Regions from separate parts of the Paraburkholderia bonniea genome, predicted to be linked through region 1. Evidence: predicted binding sites of a transcription regulator. Region 1 holds the regulator's gene; the other holds the start of a gene.
What was found. Region 1 encodes sigma-54, which starts transcription at its own class of promoters, with help from an activator protein. Its sites were predicted from a motif close to TGGCANGNAANCTGCTTT; they were not measured.

Region 1 (3,413 bases):
ATCCGTTTTTCGCAAGCTGACTGTTGAGGACAACATCCGTGCCGTGCTGGAGCTGCAACACGAAGACAACGGCAAACGGCTCGCCAAAGAAACCATCACGGATCGCGTCGAAGCGCTGCTCGATGAGCTGCAGATTTCGCACCTGCGCGAAAACCCGGCGCTGTCGCTATCGGGAGGCGAGCGCCGCCGGGTCGAAATCGCTCGCGCACTGGCAACCAACCCCAGCTTCATCCTGCTTGATGAACCCTTTGCTGGTGTCGATCCCATTGCCGTGCTGGAAATTCAGAAAATCGTCCGCTTTCTAAAGCAGCGCAATATCGGCGTACTCATTACCGACCACAATGTGCGCGAAACGCTCGGCATCTGCGATCACGCATACATCATTAGCGATGGCAGCGTGCTTGCTGCGGGCGCACCCAGCGAGATCATCGAAAACGAGAACGTCCGGCGCGTCTATCTGGGCGAACACTTCCGGATGTAAGCCGCATCGCTGTCAGGCCTGCTGCATCAGGTCTGACAGCGACTCCCGCCAGGTTAACGCACAACGCTGCACACCCCCTCACCCGCTTCCTGATTAGCAAAAACCCTAAGTACGCCCCCGTATTTTTAGGGCTGCCGCAGGTATCGCGGCCATGGCAAACTCATTACAATGAGTCACAACCTGCCATGAAAGCTAGCCTCCAACTCCGCCTCTCCCAGCATCTTGCGCTGACTCCCCAACTGCAGCAGTCCATTCGGCTGCTGCAGTTGTCTACGCTTGAACTTCAGCAAGAAGTCGCCACGGCGATTGCACAAAACCCCCTGCTTGAAAACGAAGACGACTGGATCGCCAGTCCATTGCGCGTGGCAGCAGACGGCTCGCTCATCACCCAGACACGCAATAGCACCCAGTCCGAAACCAGCGCTCACTCGCCATCAACCTCTGCCACCGGCACCGAACGCGAACCCAGCGAGCCGCAAGGCGTTGACGAATACAACGGTCTTGCTGCCGACAGCGCGGATGCCAGCCAATGGAATCTCGACGACTACGGCCGCTCTGGCAACGCATCCGCCGATGACGACCTGCCACCGCTTCAGGTGCACGAATCCGGCACATCGTTGCGCGATCATCTGCTCGCGCAACTGTGCGTGACCCAGGCCAGCCCGCGCGACCGGGCGCTCGTCACCTTCCTGATCGAATCGCTCGATGACGATGGCTATCTCACCGCGACACTCGAAGAAATCCAGGCAGATTTGCCTGAAGAACTTGAAGTCGATGCGGATGAACTAAAAACTGCACTCTCATTACTGCACAGCTTTGATCCTGTGGGAGTGGGCGCACGCTCTGCGGCAGAGTGCCTCCGGCTGCAATTGCTCCGGCTGGACACATCGCCCACCCGCACACTTGCGCTCGAAATTGTCGACCACCATTTAGAGTTGCTTGCGGCACGCGACTTCATCCGGCTGCGCAAACACCTGAAAGCCAGCGACGACGAACTGCGTGACGCACATGCGCTGATCCGCTCGCTTGAACCCTTTCCTGGTGCGATGTATGGCAAGACCGAAGCAGACTACGTCGTGCCTGATGTGCTGGTACACAAAACGGCTCAAGGATGGCGTGCGGAACTCAATCCAGAGGTCATGCCGAAACTGCGCATCAATAATCTGTACGCCAATATTCTGCGCAACAACCGCAGCGATCCTGGCAGCGGCTCGCTGCGCCAGCAGCTTCAGGAAGCCCGCTGGCTCATCAAGAATATCCAGCAAAGATTCGACACTATTCTGCGTGTAGCGCAAGCCATTGTTGAACGCCAGAAGAGCTTTTTCATGCACGGTGAAATTGCCATGCGGCCCTTGGTTTTGCGAGAAATTGCTGATACGCTGGGGCTACACGAGTCGACGGTCTCGCGTGTCACTACAGGCAAGTACTTGCTTACTCCTTTCGGCACACTTGAGTTCAAGTACTTCTTCGGATCACACGTTTCGACCGACACCGGGGGCGCAGCGTCTTCCACAGCCATACGCGCACTCATCAAGCAACTGATAGGAGCGGAAAACCCCACCACCCCTCTTTCAGACAGCCGCATAGCCGAACTGCTGGCAGAACAGGGTTTCGTCGTTGCCCGACGCACTGTGGCCAAATACCGCGAAACCCTCAAAATCCCAGCCGTCAGCCTGCGCAAATCTCTGTAGCCCGCTGCACATGTGGCGGGCATTTTCCGGCCGAACCCTGTTTGGGTTGCACAGGCTGGTCGATCGGGTTCACCAGTGCACGATTTGCTGGCACCTGAACCAATCGGCTAGTACTGCTTCCTGATCAGGACCACGCGGCTACTCGTTTGGAGAAGTACTATGAATCTGCAGATCAGTGGACACCATCTCGAAGTAACGCCTGCGTTGCGCGAATACGTGATCGCCAAGCTGGACAGAGTGCTAAGGCACTTCGATCAGGTGATCGATGGCAGTGTGGTCCTCTCGGTCGACAATCATAAGGAAAAGGAAAAAAGGCAGAAGGTTGAAGTCAATCTTCATCTGAAAGGCAAGGATATTTTTGTCGAAAGCGCCGAGGGCGACATGTACGCGGCAATTGACTTGGTCATCGACAAACTTGACCGGCAAGTGATTCGTCACAAAGACCGGCTGCAAGGCCATCAACATGAAGCGATCAAGCACCAGCCGCTGGCCCCGCAGATCGAAACTCCACCGCAGTAAGCCTTTTACCCGGGTCAATCCGGGTTGTAGCCAAACCGCCCTGATGGGCGGTTTTTAATTTCCGGCCAACTCCGGCCAACTTATTCATACCGGCAGCAACCCGGCTCACAAAACGAAATCAACCAGCAAGTGAAGCGCAATCCTCATCAAGCATGCACCGCACATACCCGCGCTGCACTATAATGGCCCGTTATTAACTGGTTACTCAGTCGGACTTCACTGATTTCGGACTCCGCCACACACCGCCGTGATGCCCCTGTAGAGAATGGAACGCCACTCAAATCCCACCGAGAGGAAGACTCAGGCCTCGTTCTCGCCTGCCAACATGAATCGTTTAGCCAAATTTCTTCCCCTTGAAAACGTCCTCGTTGGGCTATCAGTCACCAGCAAGAAACGCGTCTTCGAGCAAGCAGGCCTGATTTTCGAAAATCAGAACGGTATCGCCCGCAGCACGGTCACTGACAATCTCTTTGCGCGTGAGCGCCTCGGATCAACAGGGCTCGGCGAAGGTGTTGCCATTCCGCATGGCCGGATCAAAGGGCTAAAACATCCACTCGCGGCATTTGTCCGTCTCGATGCCCCCATCCCGTTCGAGTCGCCCGATGGCCAGCCCGTCTCTCTCCTGATTTTTCTGCTCGTCCCTGAGCAATCCACGCAGCAGCACCTTGAAATTCTGTCTGAGATAGCCCAGTTGCTATCCGACCGGGACACGCGTGAGCATC
Region 2 (3,413 bases), 1.7 Mb from region 1:
GGATGACGGTGCGGCTCCAGCAAACGGTCCACCAGGGTCTGCAGACGGTCGGCCTCTTTGATCACTACCTGGGTGTACTCGCGCAAGGCCCCGCGCTCGCGCGCATCCAGTTCGAACTCAAGCAGTTGCGCAGCACCGCGAATCCCGCCCAGCGGGTTTTTGATTTCGTGCGCCAAGTTGCGGATCAGTTGCTTGTTGACCGCACTCAGATCGTGAATTCGCTCTTCACGATCGGTACGCAGATGCCGTTCGTTTTCGAACAGTTCGAGCAGCACATAATCTGGCGCGCTTTCCAGAAAGCCGATCACCGCATGAACCGGCAGTGGCTCGTGGCCAGGGCGTTCGAGCACGGCATCGAGGTGAGTCGCCTGGAAACGATGCTCCGCAATCGCGGCAATCGTCTGTGTCAGTTCGTCGGCATTGGTGAAGATGTCGTGCCACGCCATTTGCGCCAGTTGCCTGCGCGATAGCTCCAGCATGGATTCGGCCAGCGGATTGGCAAACGCCACGCGCAGCGAAGATTTCTCCAGCACCAGCACCACGGCAGGAAACGCATCGAAACCTGGCAGCAAACCAGAATCGAGCAGCGGCTGTGCCTCGGAGAGTGGCTCAGCCTGCGCATGCCGGACTGGGCCCAGATTCTTCAGAGCCATCTTGCGCATCGGGTCTGATCCATCGGTTGACGGGTTATTTGATTGGTTAGCCCAACTGAGCGGCTGGCTAACTTGTGCCAAACCCGCGCGGCCACCTGGGCGTAAGGCCTGTCGCCGCCAGTACAACGGCAAAGGGACGGCACCGCCGTCCCTTTGCCCTCCCAGCAGACGCGTTGCGGGTGCTTCGCCGTTGGCCGTGCGAAGCACCCGCACCGGTACGACTTACAGCGAGTAATACATTTCGAACTCGATCGGGTGCGTCGTCATGCGGAAACGTTGCAGCTCGCCCGCCTTCAGTTCGAGATACGCGTCCAGCATCGAATCAGTGAACACCCCACCGCGAGTCAGGAATTCACGGTCTTTATCGAGCGCGTCCAGCGCCTGATCGAGCCCAGCGCAGACGGTAGGGATGCGCGCATCTTCTTCCGGTGGCAAGTCGTACAGGTTTTTATCGGCTGCTTCGCCCGGATGAATCTTGTTCTGCACGCCATCCAGGCCCGCCATCATCAGCGCGGAGAAGCACAGGTACGGGTTAGCCATCGGGTCCGGGAAGCGGGTTTCGATGCGGCGGCCTTTCGGGTTCGACACGTGTGGAATGCGGATCGAGGCCGAACGGTTGCGCGCCGAATACGCCAGCTTGACCGGTGCTTCATAGTGCGGCACCAGACGCTTGTACGAGTTGGTGGTCGGGTTGGTGATCGCGTTCAGCGCATGGGCGTGCTTGATGATGCCGCCGATGTAAAACAGCGCGAACTCCGACAAGCCTGCATAGCCATTGCCCGCGAACAGGTTCTGGCCATCTTTCCAGATCGACTGGTGCACGTGCATGCCCGAGCCGTTATCACCGACGATCGGCTTCGGCATAAACGTCGCCGTCTTGCCGTAGGTGTGCGCGACGTTATGGATGATGTACTTCATTTGCTGGGTCCAGTCAGCGCGCTGAACCAGTGTCGAAAAGCGGGTGCCGATTTCGTTCTGCCCCTGGCCTGCCACTTCGTGGTGGTGCACTTCGACCGGAATGCCGATCTGCTCCAGCAACAGACACATTTCCGAGCGGATGTCCTGAAACGAATCGACTGGCGCAACCGGAAAATAACCGCCCTTCGCCCCTGGACGATGGCCCGTATTGCCGCCTTCGAATTCTTTGCCTGACGACCACGGCGCTTCTTCTGAACCAATCTTGACGAAGCAGCCGGACATATCGGTATTCCACTGCACCGAATCAAAAATGAAAAATTCAGGTTCCGGGCCAAAGTACGCGGTGTCGCCAAGGCCGGTGCTTTTCAGGTAAGCCTCAGCGCGCTTGGCAAGCGAGCGCGGATCGCGCTCATAGCCTTTACCGTCGGCTGGCTCAACCACGTCACAGGTCAGCACCAGGGTTGATTCTTCGTAAAACGGGTCGAGAAAGGCGGTATCCGGGTCTGGTACGAGCAACATGTCCGATGCCTCAATGCCCTTCCAGCCCGCAATCGACGAACCATCAAAGGCATGGCCGCTTTCGAATTTATCGTCATCGAATGCCGAGACCGGCACCGAAACGTGTTGCTCTTTGCCTCGTGTATCGGTGAAACGAAAATCGACAAACTTGACGTCTTCGTCTTTGACGATCTGCATGACGTCAGCCACGGATTTACTCATAACCTATCTCCTGATTAACGAATTCGGCGGAATCTGCCGCCGCTTGAAGCGAGTAACACTGTTTCAATATGCCGCCCAGACTGCGACACGCAGCCCGAAACGATGAACCGCTATAAACCGCTATGAACCGGTTAATGGGAAGGCTCTTAAGCATCATCTGTGCCATGTCCGCATCAGCCTGCTGCATCAAGACGTGGCGTCAGCGCCCGGCAGCCCTGATTTCCCCCGGAACCCTTGTGTTGCAACCGCAACCTGGCAGGCTTGACGCACCCTTTCGAGCCACTCGCACGCCGCACCAGTGGCAAGCAGCATGCCTACCTCATTGGCGCGCGCGAGTGATTTTGGTGCGTGGCCAGCATTTTGCACCGATATAGCGCATTCAGCGTGTGCAACGCACCGTGAGCCATCAAATTCCCCTCGAACTCGACGCTTGTGGCGTGGCCCGGCAATCTCTGACATTGCCGCTCAGCACCGCTGCCACCCGCGCCAGCCCCGTGCCGGGACAGCGCTAGAATGCCCGTTTGCCAAACAGGACAAAGATCGCCATGAGTACGCTTGAACAGCTTTACACCCAGGCCAGCCAGCGGCGCACCGGGAACCCGTTGCCCTACGCGGGGGCGATGTCACCTGCTGAAGCCTTCGAATTCATGCAACTGGAACGCCACGCCCGCCTGATTGATGTCCGCACCCGGGCAGAACTGGACTGGGTCGGCCGGCCAGTCACAGACGACGGGCAATATCTCCATCTCGAATGGCTCCGCTATCCGGGCGGGGTCCTCAACGCAGAATTTATTGAGCAGTTGCGCGCGGCCGTTCCACTGGATGCGCCGCTGCTGTTTCTCTGCCGCAGTGCGGCGCGCTCCAAACTGGCGGCCACGGCAGCCAGCGCAGCCGGGTTCAGCCGCGCATTCGACCTGCTGGAAGGGTTTGAGGGAGACAAAGACAGCCAGGGCCATCGCAAGACGGTGTCTGGATGGTGTTTTCGTGGTTTGCCCTGGATTGGTGCTTGATGCGGTTGCCGGTTGCCGGTTGTCCTTGCTCGTTGCCGCCACCAGTCACCGTGGCAATAGCTGCCACACGTTAACCTGCGGCGGTACCGCCTTTAGCGCTGACACCATCAGC

Region 2: a site for sigma-54 is predicted at 2,439-2,456, ahead of glnA (type I glutamate--ammonia ligase). Genes of this name have one in related genera too.

The regions. Positions count from the first base shown of each region.
Region 1 covers NZ_QPEQ01000001.1:2,958,239-2,961,651, forward strand. Annotated here, with positions in the region: gene lptB (LPS export ABC transporter ATP-binding protein) at 1-481, shown strand, start outside; gene GH656_RS13015 (RNA polymerase factor sigma-54) at 667-2,172, shown strand; gene hpf (ribosome hibernation-promoting factor, HPF/YfiA family) at 2,332-2,691, shown strand; gene GH656_RS13025 (PTS sugar transporter subunit IIA) at 2,957-3,413, shown strand, end outside.
Region 2 covers NZ_QPEQ01000001.1:1,288,057-1,291,469, reverse strand. Annotated here, with positions in the region: gene glnL (nitrogen regulation protein NR(II)) at 1-653, opposite strand, end outside; gene glnA (type I glutamate--ammonia ligase) at 876-2,291, opposite strand; gene GH656_RS05630 (rhodanese-like domain-containing protein) at 2,837-3,301, shown strand.